DNA from 2 places in the Brevibacillus halotolerans genome. Region 1 is predicted to be linked to the other one. Evidence: a T-box and tRNA genes for the amino acid it is inferred to sense, from the RefSeq annotation. Region 1 holds a T-box; the other holds one or more tRNA genes.

Region 1 (23,934 bases):
TTTACGTAGTTAGTCGGAAAGATCGCTTGACCCAAAGTGTCCCCGAATATTTATTGCGAATCAACTTTAACTGGAGGATAAGTTAGAAAATAGTAGAATACCTTCGCGGATAAAACTCACGATTTCATTGCGCTAGTCCTTCGGGGCTGGCGTTTTTTATTTGGATTATACTGGGGAATTTAGTGAGAGTGGTTATTGATCTACATTCAAACTGTAGAAGAGATACGGCTGGAAATGGAGAGCTATAGTCCGCATGCAGATTATGTACGTATGAATGGAGTGAGAGACCATAGTAAGTAAAGAAAAATAAATGTAAATAACTAAAAGAATAAAAGAGCCTCCCTTTAAAGGAGGCATTAGCTTAAGTTATTTGATCACATTGCTCAACCTGACAGAAACTTTGTTGTTCAGCAGCGATTGCGGCACTAGAAACTGATAAGATCATCAAGGCACTAATTCCTATAGTAAATATCTTTTTCATATAATCGATCCCTCTTAGAAGTGTAGTGATTTAATTTTCAGAAAAGGTTACCATGCACAAATCTCTTGCATATTCCCTCTAGTAGTTGGTGGGCATTTAGGATGAGGACCTACTGGACAATCCGTCTTACCATTAGGATTGCACAAAGTTGCAAAAGTAGGCTTAGGAGAAATTGTAACCAAGCCTCCAACGATTAAGGTAGCTGTAAGAAATACACCCATTAGTTTCTTCATAAAAAATGATCTCCTCTGCTGTTAAATTATGTATTAAGCATTATTTATATTATTATATTATTTTCTGTGTTTCAAATTTTTCGAATAAAAGAGCAATAATTTAATAGTATAAAATCTAAAAAAAGATAAATCGGGTGGGAGGTATCGCGATGACTATAGTATGCGGAAGACCCTACGTTTTATTTGACCCAAAGCAGACAGCGGCATTAAAGCGAACTGAACGAACGATTGTATCGTAAACGGATTGAACGAAGCTTCGGGGCGCCTAAAGATAAAGCATTAACGTTTATCACTGACCTCCACGGAAAACCGTAAGAGTATTGGACACATATAGAGGTCATAGAGATCATCGACGATTTACGCGAATAAAACGCCCTACCAAGAGGTAGAGCATGCTAAATAGTCTCGCTTATTTATCGTTGCTACAGTTTTAGGGAATAGTCAAGTAGAATAAAGAACCTCAGCTATCCTTTTATAGGGTTCTGTGGGATTGATACCTTTTAGTCATAGGTTCTATGTGTGTGACAAAATTAGGGTAATCAATTAGAAGAGAAGTCCTTCGATTTTAAATGCTACGAAATAATTAGTACAGCAGGCTTATATAAGATGGGAATAACAAACTTAATTAGTAATTATATGGTATAATCTTACTATCAAATAAGGATAATGCTTTTACTTTTGTCCTAAAATTAATCAAATTTTCAAGGGGAAGCGTATATGTCTATATTCAATAAATTATTTGGTCAAAAAAGGACAATCCAAAGTCCGACATTTGTTAAGGATTTCTCAAAAGATAATCCTCAGCTTTCTGCCCTTAATGAGCTTTTAAACAAGGTTGCAGATGGAGAAAAGAAGGATTACATTGAGAGGGATATTAAGTCTCTTACATATGGACTTGCTGGCGAGAATAATGTCTACTTTGAACTAAAAAATTCATTCCTGCCAATTTTGTGTTTACACGATGTAAGGGTAGAGTATGAGGATTATGTTGCTCAGCTTGACTTCGTTGTCATTTCTAATAAGTTTATCTGTATTTTAGAAACGAAGAAATTAAGTGGAAATATCTCGATTGACCAAGAAGGTAACTTTGTAAGAACCATAAAACTTAGATATGGAAAAGAAATTGTAGAGGGAATTTATAGTCCTGTAACTCAAAATGCAAGGCATATCGATATTATAAAACATGTCTTGTCAAAAGAATTGAAAATCAGCAATATACCAATTTTATCTCTTGTAGTCATGGCTAATCCCAAAACCATTATTAATAAATATAGTTGCCCTGCTGAGATAGAAAACTCAATTATCAAATACGATCAAATTAAAGCAACGCTGGAAAAATACCAGAATGATAAATCAAATACATATGACTTAGCTGAGAAGGATATGTATGCAATTTCAAATTTGCTAGTCAGGCTACATACACCAAAGCAGATGGATTTCGTTGCAAAATATCGGTTTTCGCAAGAGGATTTTCAAAAGAGGGATGAAACTTTACTTCGTGAAGAACTAAAATCGTACAGGCTTCAAACTTCAAGAGAAGAGAACATCAAGGCTTACTACATCTTCAATAATAATGAGATGGAAGATATGATAGCGAAATATCCGAGAACCAAAGAAGAGCTACTTACTGTTAAAGGCTTTGGACAAGTTAAAGTTGAAAAATACGGCGAGCGAATATTGAATATTTTTAATGGCTAATTGGATTATTATTACAATAATTTACTATCAAAAGCCAGATCAGGCTCATTTAAAAAAGAAACATTACACTGTTTTTTTTGATGGTTTACTGATGGTGAAAACTTGATTATGTATAATATTTACAAAAAGGATTGTTTTACAACAGCTCCACATTTGTTACACATATTGGACGGACATCTCGTTGTACTTCGTCTACTAAATTTGTGGACGCTTACACGCTATTTTACGATGAAAAGAGGGCGGGAATTACTTGACGACCGCCCTCTTCTTCATATTGATAGACAATAAAACTTGGATAAGTTATCTTCTGTGATGGAAATGTAAACAATCTCGAAATTCTCGATGACATCTTCTGTTGCATCGGACATTATCGTGTCCGAACATGTGGTGACAGCGTCTTTCGCATCTTCGCCATTCTCTGATACATCTCTCACGGTGGTCAGGATGCCGTGGTACGAATGGGTCAAATTGGAAATACGGATCATCGTATGGATTCACATACCCGTCGTAATATACTTGTTGAATAATTGGCTTCTTACTTTTTCTTTTCATGTTTTTACCCCCCCACTTTGGAAGTAATATGTTCTTTATAGTAAATGACGCTATGCCCTGTCCTGACTAAACGAATTAACGGGGTGTTTCACCCAAATACTTGTAGTGATGACGTTCGCCTAGGCTCTGTGTATTACATGATCTACTATCACTGTCCTATCTATAGATCTTATCCCTTTTTTGGGGGCTTATCTCTGTTCGGTCGAAAAGAGTAGGTGTTACTCAGTTGAGTTAATCCCAGTCCCAAATGAATATCTATGCAATGTGAAAAGCACCCAGCTACTTTTTGCTGAGTGCTTCTTTTCACGGGTGTTAATGGTCTATCTTTTTATCTGATGGGAAGAAGGGATTTAAAAGCCCTTATCATGCACCTGTCCAAACATCCTTTACATATTGTTCATCCCGTTGAAGCTTATCGAGCCAAGCTTGGGCTTCTTCTTTGCTTACCGAATGAATTGCTTGATAGGATGAAATCAGCGTGGCTTCCACATCAGGAGCCATTCGACTCCCATCCCCACATACATAAAGTCGAGCTCCCTGATCTAGAAGACGAATCAACTCTTGTTCATTTTGTTTCATGAGATGCTGAACATAGGTTTTCGGCTGGCCCTCTACTCGTGAAAAAGCGGTATGAATGGTCACGATACCTTCTTTTTCATATTGCGCAAACTCTTCTTGATACAAGTAATCCTGTTGCGGATGGCGGGCACCAAAGTAAAGATGGGCTTCACCAAGCTGTTTTCCTTGTTGCTGATAGTGCTTTCGTGCCTGAAGAAATCCCCGGAATGGTGCAACCCCGGTACCAGGTCCGATCATGATAAGAGGTGTTTCTGTATTTGTAGGTAGCGTGAAGTGAGATTCTGGTGTGCGTACAAATATAACAACAGGATCATTTGGCTTTAGATCGGCTAGATAATTTGAGGCAACACCTCGATACTCCCCATGCCCACTCCAGGCTGGGCCGCGCACTACGCTCACCGTTATGCTAGTACGATCTGGCAAGAGATGAGGGGAGCTGGAAATGGAATAGTAACGAGCTTTTAAAGGTGGAAGAAGCTCTAAAAAGCGTTCGAAAGGTAATTCACAGGCGGGATACTGTTCCATAAGATTAAACATGGATATGCGTTTATTCATTATATTGGTTTTGTAGGTATCCTCTTCAAGTAAGGCTTCCAATTCCCGTTTATGAGGTGGGCAGGTTGTATAAGCAGCAAGTTCGCGTAGTTGAGCACGGGTTGCTGCTTCCTGTAATTCTACGCTATGACTTAGCAGATCATATACACTTACCGGACGATCCAGCGGAAGATGCGCTGCACTGCGTCCACTGCCACTAAGAATTAGATAATCGTTACCATTCAAACCAAACCGATGTACAATACGTTCCACTAGCTGAGGACAGTTTTTGGGCAGAACACCTAAATGATCCCCCTCGTGGTAATGGACTCCTGCTGGAATAGCTATCTCGATATGACGAGTGCTACGTTCGCTAGTTTCTCCCTGAAGCTCTCTATTCTCTGTAACGTACGAACGAAGAGCATCATAGGACTCAGCGAGTGGAACTCCCGCAATTCCATTAACATATTGAACAGAAAGCGTGCTGCGCTCTCGCTCCCGATTTTCGTTGATCTTGAGCCCTAAAGCGTTCATGACACTAGGCCACAATTGATGACGCCAATCCTCAAGTTGTTTCTCAAAATCTCCGCTAGCGTCACCCTCTCCCTGCTTCATTAGCCGTGTCGCACCTTTTGTTTCGAGCTGCTTATCAATCAGGTGAGGAACCTGCTGGTATGTGCTGGCCCAATTATGGTCGCCACATCCGAATACAGTATAGTTGACCCCTGTAAATTCTCCAGGCTCTGCTTCTTTTAGCCATTGTACAAAGTCTTTGGCATTACTCGGTGGTTTTCCGTTATAAGAGGAGGTAATAATAAATACGGCTCCTTCTTTGGGTAGCTTACCTAAATAATCATTTAAAGGAGCAACCTTGCTCTTGAATCCTTGGAAACGTGCATCCTCTGCAAGTTCTCTTGCAATCCCCTCTGCAGTGCCAAGATTGGAACCATATAGCACTAGCAAGGGCGTATTATGTGCGTCAACGGTGGTAGAGGTTGTTGGCTGCGCTTGTGTTTTTTCGCGTTCCTTCTCTTTTCCGGTAATTTGAAAGGAGAGTTCATTCGTGCGTAAACGGACACGTATGGAAAAGCCTTCAGGTTTTAAAGTTAGTGTTTCTTTAATTTTTAGCTGATAATGATTATGGTCAATGATGTCAAAGTACTTTAAAATCATACCAAGTACTAAGGTCGCCTCTTGAAGCGCGAATTGCTGTCCTATGCAGGCTCGCTGCCCGTTTCCAAATGGTTTATACGCATCATAGGGGATTTGACTAGGGTCTTCAAAGCGCTCAGGGCGAAACTCCTCGACATTATCTCCCCAGACGCTTGTATCCCGATGAAGTGTAGGAATGAGTACATTGACACTTTCGCCTTTTTTCAAAGGATATTTTCCATCCAGCAGTGTGTCTTCCTTCGCGTAAAGAGAGAAGGCAGGAGCTGTTGGCCACAGACGAAGAGACTCATTTAAAATCATCGATATGTACGTAAGATTTCGCACTTCAGTATAAGTTGGAGTAGAACCAGTTAAGACACGGTCTACCTCTTCATATGCCTTTTGAAGCTTATCCGGGTTCTTTAATAGAAAGTATAAAGCAAAGGATAAGAGACCGCTTGTGGTTTCATGACCAGCAATTAAGAAAGTAATAATCTGATAGCGAATATTTTCGTCATCCAAGCCTTCGCCCGTTTGGGGGTCTTTTCCCTTTAGCATATGGGAAAGTAAATCGTTTGCATCATGATCCTCGTGCTCTTTACGTTCTGCTATTATTTTATCCACAAGGGTAAACATGGCTTGTATATCATGTTTAAATTGACGTTTTGTAATAACCATCAATTTATCTTTAATTTCTAGGCGCTGTAGCTGGCTCATTGCTTCATCCAGCGCACGAACCATGCTGGTAATAAAGGGATGCGGTTGTTCTCGATAAAAGCTATTAAACCGATAATTAAAGCCGCACAACCCAATGGTATCCAAAGTAAGCCTTGTCATATCCTCAGGTACGTCAATGCTTTCATCCGGGTTAAGGCGCGCCCATTTCTGGATAAGCTGTACAGCAATGTCTACCATCATGGAATGGTACCCTTGCATGGCTCTTTGGCTAAAGCTTGGGAGCAGGATATTATGAGCTTTTTGCCAATTGGGCTCATCCGTTGAGCTAGTAAACAGACCATCGCCTGCAAATGTTCTTACTTTTTGCAAGGGAGGCCATACATTCTTATCAAAACGGGATTCATCACAAGCCTCTGCTACCAACTTATGATTGGAAATATAGATGCTAACGCGGCCTCCAGGGTATTCCAGCCGGAAGATAGGACCAAGTTCATTGGCTAGCTTCATGATGGATTGAATTGGCATCTCTGGATTGATTAAAGGTAAATTTCCAAGGGGACCAAAGGTTTTTGGTTGCGGAATGTTTTGTAAGTGAGAAATCGTAATCAATCCTCTCTAATACATATTTCTTGATGACTCTCGCATCCTCTTTAGAGATTTCTACCTTATTTTTACAAGGATTGTCTGGTTTTATTCGGTTTGTAAGGAAAGATTACAAGTAATAAAATAACGTCTAAAAAATTAGAGAAACGAAAGCTCTGCAAGAAACGGGCTTTTTACTCGTCTGTTAAGAGTTATTTCATATACAAAGGGAGAAGATGTAAGCTATGACTGCTACAATAGGTTCAATTGTCGATATAAAAGGAATCAAGGTAGGTCATCAACAAGATGAGGAAGCACTGACAGGCTGTACCGTACTTCTAATGGAGGAAGGTGCAGTATGCGGAGTCGACGTTCGTGGCTCAGCTCCAGGTACCCGTGAGACTGATTTGCTTTCACCGATCAATAAAGTAGATCAAGTCCATGCGATATGCTTGTCTGGGGGAAGCGCGTTTGGCTTGGATGCAGCTAGTGGGGTAATGCGTTATTTAGAGGAGCAGGGAATTGGACTTGATGTGAAAGTTGCAAAAGTGCCGATTGTACCAGCAGCAGTATTATTTGATCTTGCTATCGGGGATGCTTCGATCCGACCTACCATGGCTATGGGCTATGAAGCGGCAAAGCAGGCGAGTGAACAGGTGTTTGCTGAGGGAAATATTGGAGCGGGCTGTGGAGCTACTGTTGGAAAAATGGCCGGTTTTGAACGCGCGATGAAAGGGGGGCTAGGCACGGCGTCCCGTGAGCTGGGTAACGGGCTAGTAATTGGAGCAATTGTTGCTGTGAATGCAGTTGGAGAGGTACGGTGTCCTGTAACTGGAGAAAGACTTGCAGGTGTGCGCGGGGAAAACGAGGAGTTACTAGATATCTATGATTGTATGGAAAAAGCTAGCTTTCATTTCATTCCAACTGGAGCGAATACCACGATTGGCGTAGTAGCTTGTAATGCTACCTTAACCAAATCAGAAGCGAATAAGGTTGCTCAAATGGCACATGATGGACTAGCCCGCACAATTTATCCCATTCACACCATGCATGACGGGGATACGATATTTGCGATTGGAACAGGAGAAGTACAGGCTTCTGTGGATGTAATCGGTGCATTAGCAGCAGAAGTACTGGCAGAAGCGGTTGTAAGAGCGATAAAGGCAGCGGAGCCAGCAGGTACGATTCCATCTTACCGGAGTCGACAAGGTGAGAAAGCAGAAATGATATTTTGATGAGATGAAAATACTCATTAAAGGAGCGAAAGGTTTATGTTAAACCTATCCAAAAAAGGATCACCTATCGTAACCTGTAACTAAAAAAGTGCAGTGTAATTTTGTCATTTTTATGAAATGTTATCAATCTTTCATTTAGGAAAAGCTTCAATAACCAAGCACACTGACTTTGTCTTTGTGCTATTTGGCTTGCTTTACATCAAGCTAAATCGTTATGAAATAAGCCTTTATGCTCTTTTCTCCATAGCTAGTCCTATACATCCTACCAGTGAATTTTTTATGCAATGGCAAAAATGGTACGTGTAAGTGAAAAAAGACTTGATTTTTTTAACATATAGAAATTAAAGCTTTTGTGATTTCATACCGATACTAGGGATAGCGCCCTATTTTACATATTTCTAGAAGCAGGGAAAAGAAAGAGAGGGGAAAGAGTTGTTTTCCAACATGAAAATATCTACTAGGAATTTATTGTTTACAGTTCTTAATACTATGTTGATCGGTGCTGTATTAATCCTAGCAAGTTTCGTTATTCAAGGGCAAGTCCTTATTGAAATGCTAGAAAAAGATACGCGAGCCTTGTTACAGTCACAATCTGTACATGTTTCTGCGGAAGACATAGATGAGGCTGTTAGAAATCCTGATTTGAATGCTTCCATCCAGAAGAAACTGACAGAGGGGCTTGACCAGATCAGTAAAGAGCATCCTCAGATTAAACAGGCGTATGTTTTTGGAGTGGAATTGAAAGAGGGAAATCAGACTTCTATTATTGCTCAGCCAACTCCAATTCACGAGTTTATGAAATCAGAAGGAATTAAATTGGGAGATATGCTCCCTCAGCCAGACGTCATTGTGAAGGGAGTTCAGAATCTTGTCAATGCCAAACAAGATACGATAACTTCTATTTATGATGATGAGTTAGGTACTTGGATCTCGGCTCTTCATCCAATCATGGACAACAGTGGAAACGTTGTTGCTTATTTTGGTATGGATGTTGATGCTAGTATGGTGACCAATGGGCAGGACGCGCTATTGCTGAACTCTTCCATATTGCTGTTCTTTTTGCTCCTTATCAATGTAGTTTTCCAATATTTGATTGTGAATCGTACCTTTAAACCCATTCAAGAGCTTATGCGTGGTATTAATGAAATGAGCAGAGGAAATTTAGATGTTCGTTTGCGCGAAGGAAAGGACGAGTTGGGTCAGGTAAATAACAAATTTAATCAAATGGCAGAAAATATGCGCACGATTATGATGACGATCCGCGAATCCTCGAATCAGCTAGTGAAAAACTCACAGCAATTACATACGATTATGGAAGAAAATAATCAGCATGCTACAACCATTACAGATAACATCCAAGAAATGTTCCAGCACACCAATCTGCAAAATATAGCTACAACAGAATGTGTGAAATCGTTGGATGAGATGGTGGTTAGTGTTGAAAGCATCGCCAATAATTCAACAGAGGTTCATCACACATCTTTGAACATGAAAGATCAGGCAGAGTCCGGTCAATACTCTGTCACTAAAGTGGCAGATCAAATGCAGCTCATTCAGTACTCTGTAGAGGAATCTGAAAATATTATTGATGTTCTACAATCTCAGTCAGGTAAAATTGGTGAGATTGTCAAAATGATTTCCGAAATTGCAAACCAGACGAATTTACTTGCTTTAAATGCAGCTATTGAAGCCCAACGAGCAGGTGAACACGGTCGAGGCTTCTCAGTTGTTGCAGATGAGGTACGAAAACTAGCGGAACAATCTAAGCAATCGGCAGAAGAAATCAGCCAGCTCATCAAAGAGATTCAGGAACGTACAAATACAGCAGTAATCTCTATTCGCCAAGGTTCTGCGCACGTGTTGGATGGTGTGAAAATCGTGCAAGAAACAGGTGAGATATTCCGCCATATGGTTCAGGCGAGTACAGAGGTATCCGACCGTATGCAAGAGGTATCTGCTTCCACGCAACAAATGGCAGCTGAAACAGAAGAGGTTACCTCTGTGGTAAAACAAGTATCGGAGAATGCACGTAAAAACACAAAATCAGCAGAAAACATCCAGGTCAAGTCAGATAATCAGTTAGCTTCTTACCAAGAAATTTTAGTTTCTGTTGACGGATTAAGTAAAATAGCGCAGGAGTTAGATAGCGCGCTATCCCAACTTAAATTAGAAGAACACAAGTAGGTTTTCATTTCTAAGAGAGTGTTGGGTCGTCAGCAGAATGCTAATATGGAGTACAAAAGAGGAGAGATCAGATGCTGGTCTCTCTTCTTTTTTCACCTTTTCATATTTTATTAGGAGGCAGGAGTTTATCATGCACAATACACCAAGATACGAACCTATAACGTTCCCACTAGACAATAATCGCTTCGGTCAGTTCACAGATACGGTGACTACAAGAAGCTCGTATGATTTGACTCCATATATGACAAAGTTATGGGAAAAGGGACAGGAAATTCATCTATTGGCTTTGTACATCATGTGGCTGCACAGAGTCAGCGGAACCCAGCAGATTACGTTGGGTACTCTTAGTCAGGAGAAATGGGTACCAGTAGCTATAAATGTTCAACAAGGAATGAACTATAATGATGTACTAGATCAGGTTGAACAAGCTTGGAAGCATGGAACAGAAGATGCTGATGCTTCTTATTCGTTCGATCAATTCCCAAGCACGTTTTGTCTGCAACAAGACTCACTCATGCAGATTGAAGCACATACAGCTGCTCCCCTACATGCTGGGATCATCGTAAACAAAGCAAAAGCTAGCTGGGAAATGTATTATGATTCCAACAGCTTCCGTCAACAGACAATTGATCGATTTATGGAACAAATGGAATGTTTAGCAGAACAAGCTGTGCTGCATCCGCAGACAAGCTTTACTGCTTATCCCATGCTATCTGAAATGGAACAGAAACTGTATCAATCCATGAATCAGACGACAGAAGCATTTCCAGCAGAAAAGACGATTCTGGATGTCTTTCAAGAGGTAGTAGAAGCGCATGGTGAGAGGCTTGCCTTACAGACTGATGAGACTAGGTATACGTATAAACAAGTAGATACGGCATCTAATCGGGTAGCTACAATGCTACAACAGCATGGGATTAAGCCAGGGCAATATGTTTCTTTATTTATGGAGCGAAGTATCGAAGCCACCATAGCCGTACTTGGGATATTAAAAGCGGGCGCAGCTTATGTTCCATTAGACCCGCATCATCCGCAAGAACGTAATGCCCATATTATTCAGGAAACGAATTCTCATGTAGTTCTTTCTAGTCTTGCCTATCGAGATTTAGTGGTACAAGCTATTCCGAAAGCACAGGTCTTATGGATGGAAGACATTGAAATATATTCTGATACAGCGATAAAACCGGCTATTACGCCGTTGCATCCAGCCTATGTCATTTTTACCTCGGGGTCCACAGGAACGCCCAAGGGAGTTATTTTGCACCATCAGGGGGTAGTGAATTACGGGCTTGCTGTTAGAAAAATGATGAACGTAACAGAGCAGGATATCTTCACACAATTCATCACGTTTAGCTTTGATGCATCCGTTCATGAGTTATTTGGAGGCTTATTAAACGGCGTTACCTTACATTTTTTAACGAAAGAAGAAAGAATGGATTCGATTTCGTTTGCAAGAGCAGTCAAGCGTGTAGGAGTTACGTGCATTCCCGGCATTCCTGCTGCCTTCTTTAACCAATTAGTTAAAACGTTGCCAAGCACAGAAGCAGACTGCTTCGCTACAGTAAAAAGCATAGGAGTAGGCGGAGAGCTTCTAGCGGGCGAGGTTGTTCGTTCCTTTCAGGCTAAATTTTCGAGTGATACGATCATTTACAATTTGTACGGGCCGACTGAATGCACTGTGACATCTACGTATCATGCTGTGACTAAACCAGTGAAAGCTGATACGACCAGCATCCCGATTGGAAAGCCTCTTGCAAACTATGAAATATATCTGGTTAACGAATCGTATCAACTGTGCCCGATTGGTGTTCCAGGAGAAATTCTGATTAGCAGCGTAGGAATTTCGCACGGCTATCTGCACATGCCTGAGAAAACGAAGGAAGCCTTTATTTCAGACCCCTTCACACCAGGATCAGGAAAAATCTTTTATAAAACAGGTGACCTGGGACGCTTGCTAGAAGATGGAGAGGTAGAGTATTTAGAACGTAAAGATTTTCAGGTCAAAATTCGTGGGCATCGAATTGAAATAGGAGAGATTGAGGAGCGATTAGCTACGTATCCTGAGATACAAAGCGTAACAGTTATTGTGAAAAAGGACCATGATAATCAGAATACATTGGTCGCTTTTTACACAACAAATACACAGCAGGAGATTGATCCGGCGCTTTTACAAGCTTTTTGCTCGCAGAAGCTGCCTCCTTACATGATTCCAGTGCAATTTGGTTATCTATCGTCTATGCCTATTGCACCAACCGGTAAAATTGATCGAAAAAAGCTAGCTACTATTGAGCTAAAACCGGTGATAAGAACACAAACGTATATCGCGCCCAAAACGGAGGTTGAGCAGGAAATTGCCCGAGTATGGGAAATAGGATTAGGAGTAGAGCGTGTAGGTGCAAATGATAATTTTTTTGAAATAGGAGGACATTCTCTTAAAATTATAGAGATATTAGTTGAAATAAAGCCAAAATATCCACTGCTAAAAATTAATGACTTCTTCACACATCCAACTGTCCAAGCATTAGCGCATCGAATTGAAGAGCTGAGTCAAGAAGAGCAGAACACAGAACGCACTGATTCTGGGCTGCTTGAGAGTAATTTACAAACAGAAGAAGTCCTTGCTGAATATCCAGAGCGTTTACAAACGACCAAAAAGGTTCTAAGACGCGGTCAGCATACATTTTTACTAACGGGGGCGACAGGCTATCTTGGTTCTCATTTGTTAAATGAATTGCTGCAAACAGCATCGGGCACAATTTATTGCTTGGTACGTGGGGAAGATGTTCAGAGTGCTACAGAACGTTTATATCAAAATTATTCCTTTTACTTTGGAGATAAGCTGAGTAGACAGCTTCATTCACGTGTGAGGGTGATGATAGGTGATTTGCAGGAAGTGCGCTTGGGATTAGGCAAAGAGGATTGGCATGAGCTTGTTCAAAATATTGATGCCATCATGCACTGCGGAGCGGATGTAGCTCACTTTGGTGACTCTCAGCATTTCTATCGAGTAAATGTACAAAGCACGGAGACGTTACTTGATCTGGCCAGGGAAAAACAGGGTATTCATTTTCACTATGTTTCCACGATCGGTATTCCTGAAGAACTGTCTTATGCAGGGAAATGGCACGCATTGCGCAATGCAGACCAAGTGGACTATTCCATTGTGCTAGACAATCATTATATCAATAGCAAATGGGAGTCAGAGAAGCTGGTGATGAGAGCTTTTGAACAGGAAGGTATACCAGTGACAATCTATCGTGCTGGTAATTTGAGTAGCCATTCGTTATCTGGTGCATTTCAACGAAACATGGAAACAAATGCGATGTATCGGATGTGTCGGGCGATGTTTTTGCTGGGAGTTGCCCCACATGTTGATTGGCTAGTAGACTTCACCCCTATTGATTTTGCAGGAAAGGCGATTGCTAACCTTGCATTACAAGAGGAAGCAGTCGGAGCCGTTTTCCATATTGTTAATCCAGAACAGATTCCGTATGTGGAGCTATTGGAGCATTTTCAGTCTTTTGGCTATCAGCTGAGTCTGGTTTCCCAACAAGAATATGAGCAATGGCTATTTGATGGAACGAAAAAAAATCGGGAAGGGATGGAGCTAGCTATTACGCAACTGGAGGGAGATGGCGCACGTGATTCGAATGTTCGATTTGCATGCCCTAAAACAACAGCCCTATTACAAAAGCTCCAGATTACATGCCCAACACCGACGAAAGCATATTTCCAGGCGATGGTGAGGTATGCAATAGAAAATGGATATTTCCCAATGCCAACACTTGCAGAGCCGATTTGCTAACAAGGTTGTGCTCCGTCAATCATCCTCTACTTATCAGTTGGTTTAAGAATAGCTCATCAGGATTTATAATAAGCTACAGGTAATAAAAGTCGTCAGACAAACCAGGTTAGAGGTGGAATAACATGGAATTAATTATTTTAGCAAAGTTGATGCTTTCTGCTTTCCTTGGAATCGTAATTGGAATTGAGCGTGAATTAAAACAGAAGCCACTAGGATTAAAAACTAGCGTAATCATATCGGTTAGTAGCTGCTTACTGACGATTGTTTCGATTGAATCTGCCCAATTTTATGCGGAAACGTCTATGAACAATCGAACAGATCCCATGCGTTTGGCTGCACAGATCGTTAGTGGAATCGGCTTTTTGGGTGCAGGGGTCATTTTGCGCCGAAATAATGATGTTATTTCTGGTCTAACCACAGCTGCAATTATTTGGTCTAGTGCAGGGATTGGAATTGCGGTTGGCTCGGGCTTTTATTATGAGGCAGCGTTAGGAGCTGCGATGATTTTGTTCTCTGTACAGTTGCTTCCTTATTTAGTAAATATGATTGGGGTTCGAAAATTACAAGGAAAAGAATTAAAAATTCGCCTGTTCTTAGATGAGCATTCCCATATGACAGGGATCATCCAGAAATTCAAAGAAGAAGATATGAAGATTAAGAATGTCTGGTTAAAGGATGTTGATAAGCAAAGGGTACAGATGGATTTACGTCTAGTCGTGTACGATCATATTTACATTACTGACATTTATGAGATGGTCCATAATTTAAACGGGGTGGCACGTGTAGAGATTGACAGCTAGTGTGAGGTTACGTATACTGATTGATAAGTTTACAGGAATCTATACATGATCATAATGATAACAAGCGCAATGATGAAGAGGAGTATGCAGGCAAGAATGCTTAAGAGAGCTGATGGTTGGTGAAAATCAGTGCGGGAAGCTTGCAGAATGGACTTTTGAGCGTCCAGACCGATAGTGTGAACCAGAACATGGTAACACACAGGTAGGCTCTGGCGGAGCGTCTCACCGATAGAAGAGACAAGTATTCGAGCAAAGGCATGCAGAGCTAGCACTTGCTCCGATACAATTGAGCGCGCTGTGTAGACAGCGAATAAAGGTGGCACCACGGGTTTCTCGTCCTTATTTTATAAAGATAAGGATGGGAAGCCCTTTTTGTATTTCTTGTAAACAAAATAGAGGTAATCAGGACAAGGAGCGTGATGAGAATGGAAGATGGTTGGTGGTGGCTTTATCAACTGAATGAGATAAATAAACAGAGGGAGATCAATGCCTTTCATACCCCACGATCTCCGCTCTCAAAACGAAAGAGGCTGATTATCTATGAAAAATCAAAAACTGGTATCAGGTATCCGTTCTACTGGTGAATTACATTTGGGTAACTATTATGGAGCAATGAAAGGCATTGAGAAGCTTGTAAACACATACGATGCTAATTTTTTTATAGCAGATTTGCATACATTGACCACACATCCTAGCCGCGAGCATATGTCTAAAAATGCTCTAGAAGCGGCCGCCAGTTATTTGGCTGCAGGACTGAATCCTGAGCATTGTACGTTTTATACACAATCTTCTCTGTCAGCCGAGGTTGCGGAATTATCCTTATATCTAGGAATGGTCATGCCTTTAGGTGAGCTGATGAGATGTCCAACCTTTAAAGAAAAGGCGAAGAAGCATCCTGATAATGTGAATTATGGTTTAGTGGGATACCCTGTGCTGATGACAGCAGATATCCTGCTGCATAAAGGTGAAGTAGTTCCTGTTGGTGAAGATCAATTAGTGCATTTGGAGATGGCACGGCAAATTGCTAGGCGTTTCAATAATAGGTATGGTGAGGTTTTTGCATACCCGCAACCGTTGGCAGAGAATGCTGTTCGTATTCCTGCACTACATGGTCAGGGTAAAATGAGTAAATCAGACGGAGTAGATACGTATATTAGTTTACAGGATGAGCAAAGCCAGATCGCTCAGAAAGTAAAAAAGGCATACTCTGATCCAACTCGTATCTATCTGCAACAACCAGGTCATCCGAGTGTACAAGGCTGTAATGTTTATCATCTGCACACATATTTTACGAATGAGCTGGGTCAACAGCAGCTTAGAGAGCAATGCTCCATGGCATCAATCGGGTGTGTAGCTTGTAAACAGCGACTAGCTGAAAAAATCGAACAAATTGTGGAGCCATTCCGTACCCGCAAACAGCAACTTACAGAAGAACAAATAATCGATACCCTGCAACAGGGTGCCGAGAAAGCTCGGCTGTCTGCACAAAAGGTTCTTCAGGAGGTACGAAATGCCATAGGAATTCTAATGGTGTAAATTTGTGGATGATTTTATATTCTTTGTATTTACAATTATGGTATAATTATCCTGTTAGAAATCATCTTGTAACCGGAGTGAAAAAAAGACAGCTTGTTAACGACTAAAAATGTGCAGCTTGTATAAACAGATGTATAAGAAAGATAACTAATTTTTGTACTTGTAATACAAAGGAGCTGTTTACGTGAAAACGATCCCTGCGCTCAAGCATGCAACTATGGCATTTGCTGTCTGTCTAGGTCTTTGTTCCTCTCTTTTTGGTCTTTCCGAATCCGCACAAGCGGCTGGTAATTTAGAGCCGGATTATGAAGTGAAGCTATTACTGGATTCGAATAAGGTGCTATCTTCTGAGCATAAGCTGTTGCCTGATGTGCTTAAAGCGTTCAATCTGCCTGACTCCGCCATAAAAATGAATGTACAGTTTCTGGATACAGAAGACCAGGATTTGAATCATGCAGGCTGGATTAGTCGCATCCGCAAGTCGGACAGTAAAGAGCATATGGAAATCACCTATAAAAAAAGATATCCTATTGAAAACAATAACATTGATGCTGCCTTAACAAAGGCTAATAAGGAAGGCTTTGATGCTACAGACACGAATTATGAAGCGCAGGTGGAATGGGGCTACAAGCAAAAAACATTAAGTATTTCCAGAAAGAAAAAAATAAAACAATCAGGTTTTCAAGGAACACAATTGCCGTCTCTCTCAGACTCCATTAAACTACTAACCGCCAATATACCTGGAAAGCTGGATAAATGGCTGTACCCTGGATGGGGGAGTGAAAAAGTAGGACAAGCAAGAATATACGGTCCTGTTCTGGCAGAACGATACACAGGAACATGGAATGGGCTGAAGATTGATGTGGAAATTTGGCCGATTAAATCTGCTTCTGGAGGCAATTTGGATTATATTGTAGAAGCTTCCTTTAAAACTACCAACAGCAGAGAAGCTTCAGAGGAACAAAAGAGGCTAAAGGCTTACCTAGAAGAAAAGGGATGGTTTTTGCCAAAAGACTCATTGAAAACCGCTTTGATTTTGGAAAGATATTAGTTCTATCTCTATTATATCCTGACAAAAAATCCTTGAAGAGAAGCTTCAAGGATTTTTTCTTTATTATTTACTTACTTACTTTATGAACATAAACTGAATGGATTGCTTAAGCTGATTTAGCATGTCCACGCTTTCTTTAAATTCCGGGCTTTCTGGTTTCTCCAAATAAGGTGCTTCACTCGGTGTTTGCAATGCATATACCTTTCCATCCTGCATTCCTAACATCGTAAAGAGTCCTGTATCTGCATACTCATCTTTATCCCATACGGTTTTAGTAATGATGAGCACTCTGAAGAAAAATTCAGGTTTTACTGCCTTATTTTTCGGTACATATTGAAAAATAACTTCATTTGCTTTTTTTTCTACTTTGATCTTATCCTTCCGTTCAGAAGGGAGACTGATCAGAGCCTTTTGATCCTCAATCACATATGCATCCTTGCCAGTTATTGCTCCATTTTGGCTAGAGGATTTGCTTTTTACGTTCACGATCTTGTTTTTTTGATCCCATTGCACCTCTCCTCCGAGAGATTCTGCCAAACCCCGTGCAGGTACGAGTACCCGACCATTAATGATTTGAGCTTGCGCGTCCGTTTTCACTTCTTTCCCATCGACCATCACTTTGATGGCTGGAGCAGCGTAAGTCATGCCTGATACGAGCAGTGCTGTAGCTAATACGCCGCAAAACATCCCTTTTTTCCCTATCATCTTCATGTTGTGTCTGTCTCCTTTAGTGTAAATCTCTGTTTATTGACAACTTTTTAGATCTAAAGCATACAGAATATTCAAGAGAAAAAGCAAACATCAAATCTGGCTGTATTTTCCTAATATCCTGCATCTCACGAAATCTGGTCTATTCAGCATGGCTATACAAATGGTTCCTCAAGCCAGCACGACATACAACGCAAAAGAAAAATGACCCGAGTTTCCTTAAGCAGGACTCAAGTCATTTTTTTATTTTACCTATCCTGAACCACTAATTCCTGCACGAATTCACGAAGCTTCTTATTATCTCGCACACTCAGGACAGAGGCCCCTTTCACTGATGTGCCATCAATTAATTCCATCGGCGGTACTTGTGCTAAGCCGGCTATGTGGCTTTCCACACCGAGCTTTGCCAGCTTCAGCATATCGGGGATATTCAGATTTGTCTGGATGTAAGGTGCTACACTTTCCAAAATTTGCTTCATCCGCAAAAGGTTCCAGTCGGATTTCAGCTTTTCAGCGATGGCAAGCAACAGGTTACGTTGTCGCTCGGTCCGGGTGAAATCGCTCATTGCGTCATGGCGGAAACGCACGTATTGCAGCGCTTTATCTCCATCCAGCATTTGTTGCCCTTTTCGCAGATGGATGTCGTATTGGTTACCGTCGGTTTTGTCGGTGTAGTCCATGTTTTTCTCGACATAAAAATCAATGCCGCCAATTCCATCGATGAGTGATTTGAATCCTTCGAAATCGGTATATACATAATATTGAATATCAAGACCGAGCAAGTCGCCTATCGTTTTCATGGCAAGGTTAGGTCCCCCTAGTGCGAGTGCGGTGTTGATTCTTCCTTTGCCATGACCTTCGATTTCGACATAAGTATCCCGAAGAACAGACATAAGATGTGCTTTTTTCGTGGTGGGGTCAATCGTTACTACCAGCATGGAATCGGAACGCGCTTGATCGTTCTTCTTCACCCCCCGATTGTCGCCGCCCATAAGCAGAATGCTGACGCGCTCGGTGCCTTCCCATATGACAGGCTTCAGCGCGTCATTCTCCTGCTCGTCGATTAGAATGGTATCCTTTGGTTTGTCCAGACTGTCAAGTACATAGTAGGTGCCAATGAGCTGATAGCCGAAAAAAATGATGATGCTCAAAAGCAAAACTCTGAAGCTGATCAGCACGAACCTCCATGTTTTCTTTTTATGATTCTTTTGCTTTTTTTCCAAAATCCATGACATGTTGCTCCTCCAATAATCTCATCCATTTTTCGTTAATGTTCACATTGTTATTTGCGTCTGGGGATGCAATCAGTGTAGTCTGCGAATATATGATAAATAAGATGGACTTGTAATGAAGTTGTAAATTGTCGAATTTATATAAATTACATGAGCAGTGATAGATTAACTCTTTTGCAGCTGTTGATAGGGGGAATGAGTCGTTCAAGAAACAATCCAATTCCTATTTGACTTGTTGCATGTTTCACAAAGATATATATTATCTCTATAAAAATATTCTTTTATCATGTAATATCAGTAACAAAACATATAAACCATTCATGAAATGTTAGGTGATTACGAAGATGCAAAAGAAGATACTGATTGTCGAGGACGATATTCATATAGCCAAAATTATTAAAATGAATCTTACGCTCGTGAACTTTTTAACGACCGAGGTACATGACGGTCTTTCGGCACTGGAGGCGGTGAAGCGAGAGAAGTTTGATCTTATCCTGTTGGACGTTATGATTCCGAAGCTGGACGGCTTTTCGCTGATGGAAAAAATGAAATCCTACCACATACCAGTGATTTTCCTGAGCGCGAAAAACTCTGTGTATGATAAAGTCAACGGACTTAAACTAGGGGCGGATGATTACATTGTTAAGCCCTTCGAAGCAATTGAACTCTTGGCTCGAATCGAAACAGTGCTACGTAGATATGGCAAAGAAGACTCTATCATCAAGTTTCAAAACATTGAAGTGGCTCTGGACAAACGAGAGGCGACTATCCAGGGCCAACCGGTAGAGCTGACTCCAAAGGAATACGATTTGCTGGTCGTATTGCTGAAAAACAAGAACATAGCACTATCCAGAGAGCAGTTCCTTGACAAAGTATGGGGCTGCGATTTCTATGGTGAAACAAGAACGGTCGATATGCACATCAAATCGCTACGCAAAAAACTCCAGCTACATGACCAAATCAAGACGATTTATAAAATTGGGTACCGGCTGGAGGATTGATGGATGAAGTTTTGGCAGAAAATATACTTGTTTTCCATTCTTGCATTCGTTCTCATCTTTCATATTTTTTCGATAATGGTCATCGAGCGGAATCACATGAAAATGCTAGAACAGGAAATCAATAGCGCATTAAGCCAGTACATCAGCATTCATTCTAGCGTAAATGCGATCCTTCCAATTCTTCGTATCTATGATTCCGTCGATTACGAAAAAACAGTATTAACGAATATTGCCAACGAATTTGTCGAGAAGAACAGCGAGCAACGAACCTATTTGCAGATTCTAAATGATAGCAATCAGGCGATTTTCAGCAATACCGATTTCAAGATGCCATTTGAGCGTAAGGAGCTGGACAAGCTAGGTACGGATGAAATCAGATATATTTTACGAGATATTGATGAACGTACGATATTGTTTGCAACGAATATAACGTACATTAATCATAAAAGTTACGTATTCACTTACATGAAGGATCTTACGCCGGTGTATCAGGAGCGCGTAGATCAATACAGCTTTTTCGTCAAAGTGGATGTGGCCGCCTGCATTCTTTATATGCTTATTATGTATGTTGTGAGCAAAGGCCTGACGAAGCCGATCGATCGTCTAAATCGAACGGCTCGGGTTATTGCACAGGGGGATTTTTCAGAACGAGTTCAGATAACAACAAAGGATGAAATCGGCGTGCTGGCCAAAAATTTTAACGAAATGGCTTCGGTGGTCGAGGATAAAATCAATGACTTGGAGCTACACAACCAACAGAAGCAAAGGTTTATCAATAACTTTACTCACGAATTAAAAACACCATTGACCTCGATTATCGGATTCGCCAATTTTCTGAGAACAACTAAATACAAAGAAGATATATTTTTAGATGCTCTGGATGTCATTTATTCAGAAGGAAAGCGGCTAGAATCCTTTTCGTTAAAGCTGATGGATTTGGTTTTCCTAGAGGAGCACCATTTTCAAATGGAGGAACATGATCTTAAGGCCACAATTGCCGAAATGGAACCTGTGCTGAAAATGAAAGCGAGAGAAAAGCAGATTAGCATCGTTATTGATTGCGAAGAAGGGTCTCTGCTTATGGATAAGGATGTAATGAAAAGCTTAATTTTCAATCTTGTAGATAATGCGCTTAAAGCTTCCGCCAAACAGCAGAGCATTACACTTCGTACCTACTGGAGTGATAACCATTACATCCTCGAAATAATTGATCAGGGCATAGGGATTGCCAAAGAGCATCAGGATAAAATATTTGAACCGTTTTTCATGACGGATATAGCAAGAACGAGAAGCAATAATGGAGCGGGCTTAGGTCTCTCCATATGTCACAGTATTGCAGACATTCATAAAGCCAGTATCAAAGTGATTAGCGAGGTTAATCAAGGTACGACAATTCAGGTTATTTTTAATGGAACGGGTCAAAAGACTGGGGTGCAACAATGAAAAAATATCTGTTTTCTATTGTAAGCATGGCGTTTTTATTAATGACGACAGGTTGCACTGGATTTTACAATGCTATCGAGAAGGACACTGTCATGGTTAAAAAAATAAATAGCGAGCACAAGAGCAACGAGGTGAAATATGAAGGTACGCTTTCGCAAGATGCCGTGAGGATGCTCAGCGTAAATGCCGTCAACAAATATTTTAATGAGAAGCTTACTGTAGACGATGTCCAATTTGAGCTATCGGTGATTGACCACAACAAGCTGAAGGATCTAGTCGAAAAAGTATTCAAGGGACTAAATCAGGAAGTAAGTGAACATGTCGAAAAGGAGCTAAACAAAATTCCCAGTGGCCTGTACTATATGACGCTAACGGTTTCAAACGGTCCCAATGATATTTACGATATCATCTTGAATGCCAGAGACGGAGATGTTCTTAAAATCTTGAAAGGAAACGGAGCGAACTTCTTTGGTGACACATCTCCCGGTCGTAATCTGTTTGAACTTGCTGATCAGTTTATCCAAGAAAAAGGAGATTCTGAGCTGGCGTCCGATCTGACATTGGACCAGGATGCTGTGCGGTTTGGCACCAAGACGGAAGTTTATTATAAGAGCAAGACGAACAAAACGTGGAAATATAACGTGATGATCAATCAAAGAACAATGAAAGTGATTGGCTTTACCAAAGATATCATGGCAATACTCAATTATTATTCAGGATCGACCTCTTATCGATAATCCTAAGACTGGCCGCTAGTTGTGGCTGGTCTTTTTTTGTGCGTATCGACCTTACATCTCAACATTTTACAACTTGATTACAAGTCCATCTCACTTATCATATAATCCCGTACTACACTGAATGCATACTCCAAGTTATGGTGTGTTACAAATAATTAGAGGGAGGTCAAGTTTCAGTGGAAGCAACGTATCGATTAAATAAATCGCATGTAAATATAGAGGATGGCAAACGACGATATATGCCGGGATTGGACGGGATACGGGCACTAGCTGTCCTTGTCGTTGTGGCATATCATTTTGGGTGGAGAGGAGCCTCAGGAGGACTACTGGGAGTTAATGTGTTCTTCGTTCTGTCCGGTTACCTCATCATGGATTTATTGGTGGAAGAGTATCGGAGCAAAGGGCGGATCGATCTGAAACGATTCTGGTTCCGTCGCGCACGCAGACTACTTCCAGCTCTGCTACTTATGCTACTTGTTGTTTCCGTCATTCTGTTTATATCGGATAGCAGTCGATTCGTCTCGATTCGGGGAGATATTTGGGCTGCGATCATGTACATGAGTAACTGGTACTTTATTTATCACGATGTGTCATACTTCGAGAGCTTTGGTCCAGCTTCTCCTTTCGGTCATCTCTGGTCACTGGCAGTCGAGGAGCAATTCTATCTATTGCTACCATTGTTACTGTTTGGCATCATAAGATTCACAAACCCTACGTGTGGAAAACTTGCGCTGTATTTGTTGATCGGTGCAGCAGTATCTTTTGGTACGATGGTACTGCTATACGATCCTAATACGGACCCGAGCAGGGTGTATTATGGTACGGATACACGAGCATTCGGATTTTTGATCGGAGCTGCACTCGCGCTTGCATGGCCAAGTCGTATTCTTGCCACACCCTTGTCACGTAAGGGTACCGTTGTCCTCGATGTTGTAGGTGCTATCGGTGGAGCTATTGTCGCTTACATGATTGTCTTTACCGGAGAATATGACGAGTGGCTGTATAGGGGAGGCATGGTTGTCCTTTCAGTCGCGGCGGCATTGGTCATTGCCGCTGCTGTAAGCCCGTTCACTACTGTGAGCAAACTGCTTGCATGGAAACCTCTTAGGTGGGTCGGTCAGCGATCATATGGCATTTACCTATTGCATTATCCGATTATCGTTTTAACAGCTCCTGCAAATCCTAATATGAAAGCCGGCTTTTTCCTTCAGCTTGTTTTACTCGTGGTGATGATATGGCTAGCAGCGCTGTCTTATAAATTCGTAGAGTCACCTTTTGTAGAGTCATCTACTTTAATCGAAGGCTGGAAACGAAGTAAGATCGAACTACGGAAAAGGGTAAACCAGACCGCCTTCATTCGACGTCGAAGATTATCTGTATTACTGTCAATTGGCATGATTGTTCTCTTATGCGTCTCTTGTGCCCAGCGTGAGAGCGAGACTACGGGAGCTTCATCCAAAGAAGTGAAACAAGAAATGATCCAAGGCGAAACTACCGACAAGCTTAAGGAGGAACCGAAGGAAGAACCAGAGCTACATGAATTGCTGATACAGTCGCAGGATGTCCAGACACCGTCTTTACTATCCGATGGGGTAACTGCTATTGGGGATTCGGTCTTGCTCGGTGTTGCTCCAGAAATAGAGAAGCTTGTACCAGGTATTATCATCGATGCGAAGGTCAGCCGGCAAATGAAAGATGCACTAGCTATTGTAC
Region 2 (8,962 bases), on a different contig from region 1:
ATCCGCCCTATTACGCCAAGAAAGATTTTATCATTATTTCAGAAAATAGATTAAATGAAGTTCGAGCGCTATGAAAGAATTTTTCATAAAAAAAGCTGCCTTTTTTGGGCAGCTTAATTTTTCTGTTAATCGCTTGTTCTTTGTTTTTTTTCTTTGTCTATTCATTCCCAGTCTTATTCATACTTCCACTAATAATTGTCTAAGCTTTAGCAAAAACACCCTGACGATTTATAATTGCTTGATATAATTCCTCAATCGTCCCTCGTTGGTCTACCTGATAGGTAGGCTCCCCACGATCCTCCATGTAATTGGTCACCAAAAATGTTTTTACACCCAATTGACTTGCTACCATGTCTTCCTGCATATGATTTCCTACCATGATGCAATCTTCTGGTGCTACTTGTAGACGCTCACATACTTCACGATAATACTCCAGATTAGGTTTTGTGAAATGAGATGTCTCATACACCGTTACCCATTCAAAATCTTCGGGTGTTAATTCAAGCCATGCCAATCTCCCGTATATAGCTTCTTTTGGAAAAACAGGGTTTGTAGTAACAGCAATACGATAACCTGCCTCTTTCGCTGCTTCCACTAATTTTTTCCCCCATGGTGATGGATTGGTGTAGTGTGATAAATTGGGAAATAGCTCCACATAAAATTTTTCAAAGATAGGCCATACATCTTCTTTCTTCGTGCCACTCTTTTTAACGAAATTCTCAATGAATATCTGTTCGTTTGTTTTATCTGCTTCCTTATTAATAATCATTGCTTTTGTTGAATCCCATAGCCAACTAATCAATTGCTTTGATTCAAAGGCATCCCCTACAAACTTAGCTAACTCTTTTAGATAGTTCTCCACGAATTGATCAGTATGCATCTCTAATAATGTTCCATCTAGGTCAAAAAAAACGGTAGTTGCCTGTGACATAACTTCCTCCCTTTGAATACCCTACCTTATATTTATCTACAGAAAAACAACAAGCTAGTTTAATCCAATCCTGGAAAGCCAATCTGCCGTAGCCCTTCAAAAGTAACAATGGCTGCACAATTAGATAAATTCATAGATCTGGTTGCGCCTCCCATAGGAATACGAACAATTTGACTAGGATCGTATCTGTCCATAATTTCTTGTGGAATGCCACTAGTTTCTTTACCCAAGATAATAAAATCGCCAGGTTGAAAAGCGATATCGCTATAAGACCTTGTCCCATTTGTCTCTACAAAGAAAAAACGATCTGTTTTATGCTCATGAACTTGGGCGAAATGATCAAAATTATCGTAGTAGCTGATATTTACTGCATGCCAATAATCCAATCCCGCTCGTTTCAGAGCCTTGTCGTCAGTTGAAAAGCCAAGTGGACGTATAAGATGCAAATGAACACCAGTAGCTGCGCAAGTTCTGGCAATATTCCCTGTATTGGCTGGAATTAATGGTTCATGTAGTACGATGTGTAAAGACATAGACGCTATCTCTCCTCTAACAAACTCATTATCATCTTATCGTAAAAAAGATAATTCCGATATGCTTGAAAAAAGCTTTTAGAAAGAAAACCCTAAAGAACAGCTTCCCCCCAATTCAAAAGAAGCAAACTACTCTTTAGGGTTCTTGACCATTCTTAGTGATTTTGTAAGTACCAAATTATTTGATAAAAAAGCACTTTTTTAGGTTTTTCTTATCTGAACCTTTGCTGTAACAACATACAAAGTAATGTTTTAATTATCGATGGCCATCACATGAAAGAAGCGATACTTAATAGCAGGTGTATAAGCTGTAGAATCTAAATACTCCCAATAGCGATACTGCGCATTAAACGTGTGCGCATTCACTAACGGAAATCCCTGCTCATCCTTTGCTACGACAATTGTATTATGATCCCATCTCCCATCCCCAGTAAAATCATAACAAATGATATCGCCGAGTTCCAATTCCTGCGGAGATTCCCTTTGTTGAGCATAAAAAGGAGCCCCTCCTTTTGCCAACAATGATTCTAGACTATTTGCAATGGCCCAACTAAAACTCCATCCCTCTTTCCGATGACGATACCACCATCCTTTGGCCCTACTATTAGTAAATATCATAGGAATTCCACCTGCATGCAAGCATTGAGAAATAAAGTTGGTACAATCATCCTGAAAATAAGGATATGCCGGGTTAGGAGTTTCCCAATACGTATTTGCATAAGCAACAGCAGCTTCCCGATTATAACGATAGGATAGAACAACAGGATGGATTTTTGAATTCACTACATCATTAGGCAAACTATTATGTGAGGAACTACCCTGCTCTTGATTATTGTTCATGGAATTTGCCAAATCAGAATCATTGCCATGAAATAACGGCATTGGCATCCCCCACACCTGTTCGAATTTCCACAGGCTTCCGTCATCAGAGATTAATTTTATCTGTTCGTTGGTCTGTATTTCATAAAACTCAAGAGGGGCAGATGGAGTCGGTCTGTAATAAATTCTCCTATGGAGAAGTCCTGATACTATAACATTTGAAGAGCACGCTGCCTCATAAATAGGTGTTAGCTTTGTATGAACCGCATGCAATGACCAGCTTTCGGGATCGTATTGTCCATTCCTCCATTGAAGCCAAGCTTCCTGCCAATACCTAATCGCTTTCTTTGTTTCTTCCGTAAGTTTCATTTGTTGGGGCAAAATAGAAAAATTCAGGCTTAGAAGTGCCTTATCTATTTCTTCGAGATATTGGTTTACCTCAGTTCTCCAAGCTTCTCCCACCATATTACGTATGCTCCCTTCCATTTCGGGATGTACGCTTCCGATCAAGCATTTTCAACGTATAGCATTCTTAATCGGGCAACTAGCATCTATTGCTAATTATATGGTTAAGAGCCTTGACCCATGAGTATGCAATCCTCACAGCATTCAGCTAGTAAACCTATAACATTGTTTCTGTTATTTATCAATCGGTAATACCCCTTCTAAAGAAAGTAATTGTTCCTTAATGGATAGCCCTCCACCATAGCCGACCAAAGATCCATCCGCTCCAATTACTCGATGGCATGGAACAAGTAACGAGACCGGATTTTTGTTGTTAGCCCCTCCTACTGCTCTTACTGCCTTATCTGAACCAATAAAACAAGCAATTTCTTTATATGAGCGTGTCTCACCGTAAGGAATCGTAAGTAATGCATTCCAAACCTTTTTCTGAAACACTGTTCCATGCAAGTCTATAGGGAAAGTAAAGGTTTTACGTTTTCCTTGGAAATAATCCCGCAATTGTTGGTGGAGCTCATGGTGTTTTTCTGGTGTAGGACGATCTGCTAAGGTATATTGCCATTTTTTTGCCCAGCTTTGGACGGCAAGCATGCTTTCCTCATCTTGTCCAAATTGGATATAACAAACACCAATTTGATTCGTAACTAAAATCAATCCCCCAATAGGTGCATCCATATAAGAGTAATACAATACATTCATCCTTACTCTCTCCTTTATATTTAGCATTGTTATGTGCTAGATATTACGGAAGCAACCTTCTAGGTATTATTGTTCGCTGTCACGTTTTTTCCTTCTAGCTTTTTTAATGCTTTTTGTATCTCTTGCAAAACAGACTCATCTTGTTCCTTGAGATTGGCTAGTTCCAATGCTTTCACTACTAACTCTCCACCAATTCGTCCTAATGCCCACGCAGAGGTTCCTCGGATAACGGGACGTAAATCTTTATTCAAAAGCTCGATTAGATCTGGAATTGCTGACTTATCTCTAAAATGTGCTAAACCCAAAATGGCATTTCTTTGTATAGGCTTTTTACCGCGCCAAGCTGCTGCTGATTTTCCAAACCTTGCTTTAAATTCCTTATTTCCAATTGTAAGTAGGGGCTTTAGCAAAGGTTTAACTAGCTCTGGATCTGGTAAAGTTTCTGGGTGATGTGTAAAGTTCATCCCTTTATTTTTAGGGCATACCGTCTGACAGGTATCACAACCATATAATCTATTGCCTATTTTTTCACGGAATTCCTCTGGTATTTCGTCCTTCACTTGAGTAAGAAACGCTACACATCTCTGTGAATTTAGTTGCCCACCTTGAACTAAGGCCTGCGTTGGGCAAGTATCCAAACAAAGCGTACAGTCTCCACACTGATCCTCTATTGGCTGATCGGATGGTAACGGTAGGTTCGTGATCATCTCGCCTAGATAGACATAAGAACCGAATTCTGGGGTAATAATGGAACAATTTTTCCCTACCCATCCTATTCCCGCTCTTTCAGCTACAGCTCGATCAGACAGGACACCTGTATCTACCATAGATTCTAAACGTACTTCTGATTCCAATGTTTGAATAAAATCGGCAAGTTGGTTCAATTTATCACGTAGAATGTGATGATAATCTCCCCCCCATGCAGAGCGGGCTAAAATTCCTCTATACGCCTCAGGTTCTGATTTGGGAAAATTGGTCATCTTGGAGGGATAGGCAATAGCAATAGCGATGATCGAACGTGCCCCCTCAAGAGTAAGCTCAGGATACACCCGCTTATCAATGTCCTTCTCTTCAAAACCTGACTCATATCCTTTTTCACGATGCACGATCAGTCTGTCTTTTAATTCTAAAAAGGGATCTGCTGAGGTAAATCCTATTTTATCAATGCCTATTTCTGCTGCATAGCGTTGAATGGTTTCTTTTATTTGTTGCCAATATGCTGTGTCTAGAGATGGCTTCACCGGTGTTTAATCGCTCCTGTGGCCAATTCGTCGCAACGATTATTCCATTCATTGTCAGCATGGCCCTTTACTTTTACATAGCTAACCTGATGAGTTTCCATGAGTGACAGAAGCTCTTTCCATAGCTCCTGATTCTCCACAGGTTGGTTTTTGCTATTTTTCCATCCTCGCTGCACCCAGCCCACATGCCACCGCTGTTGAAAACAGTTTACAACATAGGCACTATCGCTATATATCGTAACCTTGCAGGGCTCCTTAAGAACCTTTAAAGCTTCGATAACAGCCTGCAATTCCATTCGATTATTTGTCGTTTGCTCAGCTGATCCGGACATCTCTTTTTTATGTTCACCATAAAACAGAACCGCTCCCCAGCCACCTGGACCAGGATTACCCGAGCATGCTCCGTCCGTATAAATTGTTACTTCCTTCATCGTCGTTCCGTTCCCTCCTTGGTTTCTATTTCTATTGTATAAAAGGACAGAGCCCTCTACAAAAATATTTCACTGAAATCTCTTCCCTCATGTTACGTGATCTGTTACGTAAAAACAAATGATTTCCCCTTTATTCCCATGTTTGTTATTGGCTTTTCCATGATCTGATTAAACATGCTGTATGTCGTTTGAACATGTACTAAAAAGCTTATAGTGCTGACGGAATTTTATATATTTCTAAAGAGTGATATACTATTTTATAATTTTGTATTTGAAAGGAGCATTTTTCATGTACATAAACATTGATTCTAATCTGTTAGAGAAGCTTCCTGATTTTTCTTTGGGAATGATTCATTATTCGGGAATGTCCCTCTCTAGCTCTCCCAAAATGCTAATGGGTCGCATGAATTATTTTATTGAATCTCTGCGTATAGAGCATTCTCTTGAAAGCATGAAGAATATCCCTAATCTAAGCTACTGGCGTGCAGGGTTTAAAGCATTAGGTATCGATCCTAGTCGATACCGCCCTTCTTCTGAGGCGTTACTGCGCCGAATTCTACAAGGAAACCCCTTTCATTGGGTAAATTCCGCAGTCGATGTAAATAACTTTTTATCAATTACGCATTTTCTTCCTTTTGGTTTATATGATGTTCACAAGCTACAACTTCCAATACGTTGTCAATTAGGTACAGAAAATGATGTTTATTCAGCTCTAAATGGACGTGACGTTACTATGAACGGAAAAATAATCTTAGCTGATGAGAATGGAGCATTTGGTAGCCCTATTGTTGATTCTCTCCGAACCAGTGTAACAACTGACAGCACAGAGCTCATACAGATCATCTTTATTCCACCAAATATTTCACCAAACGAACAGGAAAAAATAATTGGTTCCTCAGCTAGAATGATGATCGAGATCAATGGCGGTGACATTGTTGAATCCGCCATTATTTCAACAAAGTAAATCAAAAAAGACGAATTGCCTAGGAAGCAGATTCGTCTTTTTTTGTCTCTACAGTTTGTACCGCACGATTAGGGTAAATAACATGTTCTAATAACAAAACTAATAGCACACCCACTAGGAGTCCATTACTACATAAGAAACTCAGCATAGGATGCAGAGTTCGCCACGCATCAGGAGCAACAAACATGATACCTAATCCCAATAATAAAGAACAACCTACCACAATAATCGTTCGTTCATTAAAAGGAATTCTTTTAAAATCTCGTAAACCAAATCCTAGGATTTGGGCATACGCAACAAACATAGCTGCATAGGCAACTGGTGTTGGCAAGGTTGCTAGTATATTAGAAATAGAAGGAAGAAGCCCAATTATCATCATGAAAGACATAGCTAAAATAAAGGGTAATCTAGATGCAATCCTTGTCGTTTGTATAAACGCCGCAGCAAGTGTGAGTGGTATCATTCCTACAACCCCTGCCAATCCAGATATTAGATGGGACACACCGGTAAATACTCCACCTTTATCAAAGTGTCTCTTTTCCGCCTTTTCTTCCGTTGTTTCACCAATTACTGCAATGCTAGTTATTAAATTAGTTAAAAGAATTAGAGTTGTAAGTACACATGTTATTACAATCCCTAGATCCCAATGAAACGGTCCCCAGAAAAACAACCGGGGTAAAGCTATCAAACTCGATGATTCTCTAATAGGATCTGTCCAGCCCATTAAAGCATATGTTCCCCAACCTGCTAACATTCCGATTAATACTGCAAAGCTAGCAACAGCTTTTATTTTTTGACATAGTAACACAATCATAATAATAACAATAGAGGCTAAGGCAATACTAGGAAGTACAGTAGTTGAACCATGATACCCTACTCCTAGCATCCCTTTAATAAAATTACTAGCTAGTGATATTGCTAGTAAAATCATATAGGTCCCGGTTACAGCAGGGGTAAAAAGCTTCTGCAATTTACTTATAGACTTGGTGAAGCCTAAAATTAAAAAGATTAAACCCGAGATGACCATCCCAACCTGGAAGGATTGTCCTATTTCCATTGGGGCTAAGCCCATTGTAACACCTATTTGGCCTAACATAAGAAAAATACTCCACCATAACCCTGCAGGTGCCTCCATCATAGGATATCTATGACCAATCCAACCCTGGATTAGGGAGGCTAATCCAATATAAAACAAAGTCTGTTGAATAAATAAAGCTGTTTGGGCTTCGCTTAAACCATAAGCTTCACCAATGACAATAGGCACTGCAATGCTACACGAAAGAGTTACAATAAACCACTGCACAGCTGCTGGTATTGTTACCTTCCAAGGTGGTGTACTATGTAAGCCGTACTTCACACCGTCTTCCCCCTTACCATCTTCCTATCAAATGACTCTGAATTTATTTTCGAACCAAAATAACCTGCGCTGTAAGCAGTAATATAGTAATAAAAGCAAAAATGCTTTCTTCTCTATTGAAGAAAGCATTTCCTTTACGTATGGTGCCGGTAGAGGGACTTGAACCCCCACGGTTTCCCTCACGATTTTGAGTCGCGCGCGTCTGCCAATTCCGCCATACCGGCATGTTCAATTTCAAATAACCATCTCAATTTATTGCTCTATAAATCTATCATATTTTTCTATAAAAATCAACATATATTATCAATACTTGTAGAAAAATATCAAATCGTTTGAAATGGAGGAGGTACCCGGATTTGAACCGGGGATGAGGGTTTTGCAGACCCGTGCCTTACCACTTGGCTATACCTCCATATATGGAGCGGACGACGGGTCTCGAACCCGCGACCTTCGCCTTGGCAAGGCGACGCTCTACCAATTGAGCTACGTCCGCATAAAAAATGGGGCGATCGATGGGAATCGAACCCACGAGTGTCGGAGCCACAATCCGATGCGTTAACCACTTCGCCACGACCGCCATATTAACATTATAGTGGCAGGGGCAGTAGGAATCGAACCCACGCCAAAAGTTTTGGAGACTTTTGTTCTACCATTAAACTATGCCCCTACATAATAAAGGTGGCTCGGGACGGAATCGAACCGCCGACACGAGGATTTTCAGTCCTCTGCTCTACCGACTGAGCTACCGAGCCAAACATACTTGCCATACTCTTAATCAGAAATGGCGGAGCTGACGGGACTCGAACCCGCGACCTCCGGTGTGACAGACCGGCGTGAACTCCAACTTCACCACAGCTCCATAATTTGGTTGCGGGGACAGGATTTGAACCTGCGACCTTCGGGTTATGAGCCCGACGAGCTACCGAGCTGCTCCACCCCGCGACAATAAAATATTAAAATGGTGGAGGATGACGGGATCGAACCGCCGACCCTCTGCTTGTAAGGCAGATGCTCTCCCAGCTGAGCTAATCCTCCAGATAAATGGTGACCCGTAGGGGATTCGAACCCCTGTATGACAGCGTGAAAGGCTGCTGTGTTAAACCGCTTCACCAACGGGCCAAATTATGGCGGATGGAGTGGGATTTGAACCCACGAGACGAGTTGTCCCCGCCTACACGATTTCCAATCGTGCTCCTTCGGCCTCTCGGACATCCATCCATATGGCTCCTCAGGACGGACTCGAACCGCCAGCCTACCGGTTAACAGCCGGTTGCTCCACCATTGAGCTACTGAGGAACAATGTGAAAGAATTGTTCTTTCAAAACTAGATAATGAAGTCAGCATAAAGGCAATGTGGATAAGTCCTCGACCGATTAGTATTCGTCAGCTCCATGCATTACTGCACTTCCACACCGAACCTATCAACCTCATCGTCTATAAGGGGTCTTACTAGCTTGCGCTATGGGAAGTCTCATCTTGAAGGGGGCTTCACGCTTAGATGCTTTCAGCGCTTATCCCGTCCGCA

What was found. The T-box of region 1 lies ahead of trpS (tryptophan--tRNA ligase). A T-box ahead of a tRNA ligase gene usually reads a tRNA of that ligase, here a tRNA-Trp.
Region 2: it encodes a tRNA-Trp, which carries the amino acid that the T-box ahead of trpS (tryptophan--tRNA ligase) is inferred to sense. The anticodon was not compared.

Annotation. Positions count from the first base shown of each region.
Region 1 covers NZ_JAPTNK010000015.1:1,987-25,920, reverse strand. Annotated here, with positions in the region: gene O0550_RS17490 (hypothetical protein) at 529-714, opposite strand; gene O0550_RS17485 (HRDC domain-containing protein) at 1,432-2,412, shown strand; gene O0550_RS17480 (bifunctional cytochrome P450/NADPH--P450 reductase) at 3,328-6,516, opposite strand; gene O0550_RS17475 (P1 family peptidase) at 6,735-7,724, shown strand; gene O0550_RS17470 (methyl-accepting chemotaxis protein) at 8,169-9,908, shown strand; gene O0550_RS17465 (non-ribosomal peptide synthetase family protein) at 10,039-13,713, shown strand; gene O0550_RS17460 (MgtC/SapB family protein) at 13,836-14,513, shown strand; T-box leader at 14,574-14,857, shown strand; gene trpS (tryptophan--tRNA ligase) at 15,054-16,049, shown strand; gene O0550_RS17450 (hypothetical protein) at 16,234-17,100, shown strand; gene O0550_RS17445 (copper amine oxidase N-terminal domain-containing protein) at 17,176-17,811, opposite strand; gene O0550_RS17440 (LCP family protein) at 18,057-19,043, opposite strand; gene O0550_RS17435 (response regulator transcription factor) at 19,385-20,041, shown strand; gene O0550_RS17430 (sensor histidine kinase) at 20,045-21,484, shown strand; gene O0550_RS17425 (P-loop NTPase family protein) at 21,481-22,221, shown strand; gene O0550_RS17420 (acyltransferase family protein) at 22,398-23,934, shown strand, end outside.
Region 2 covers NZ_JAPTNK010000001.1:32-8,993, reverse strand. Annotated here, with positions in the region: gene O0550_RS00105 (HAD family hydrolase) at 200-931, opposite strand; gene O0550_RS00100 (tRNA (cytidine(34)-2'-O)-methyltransferase) at 991-1,464, opposite strand; gene O0550_RS00095 (amidase domain-containing protein) at 1,717-2,748, opposite strand; gene O0550_RS00090 (methylated-DNA--[protein]-cysteine S-methyltransferase) at 2,923-3,444, opposite strand; gene queG (tRNA epoxyqueuosine(34) reductase QueG) at 3,504-4,685, opposite strand; gene rnhA (ribonuclease HI) at 4,682-5,116, opposite strand; gene O0550_RS00075 (B3/B4 domain-containing protein) at 5,406-6,080, shown strand; gene O0550_RS00070 (purine/pyrimidine permease) at 6,100-7,437, opposite strand; tRNA gene O0550_RS00065 (tRNA-Leu) at 7,579-7,661, opposite strand; tRNA gene O0550_RS00060 (tRNA-Cys) at 7,776-7,849, opposite strand; tRNA gene O0550_RS00055 (tRNA-Gly) at 7,855-7,930, opposite strand; tRNA gene O0550_RS00050 (tRNA-His) at 7,939-8,014, opposite strand; tRNA gene O0550_RS00045 (tRNA-Trp) at 8,031-8,104, opposite strand; tRNA gene O0550_RS00040 (tRNA-Phe) at 8,117-8,189, opposite strand; tRNA gene O0550_RS00035 (tRNA-Asp) at 8,220-8,296, opposite strand; tRNA gene O0550_RS00030 (tRNA-Met) at 8,303-8,379, opposite strand; tRNA gene O0550_RS00025 (tRNA-Val) at 8,397-8,472, opposite strand; tRNA gene O0550_RS00020 (tRNA-Glu) at 8,480-8,556, opposite strand; tRNA gene O0550_RS00015 (tRNA-Ser) at 8,563-8,655, opposite strand; tRNA gene O0550_RS00010 (tRNA-Asn) at 8,659-8,733, opposite strand; partial or broken rRNA gene O0550_RS00005 (23S ribosomal RNA) at 8,791-8,962, opposite strand, start outside.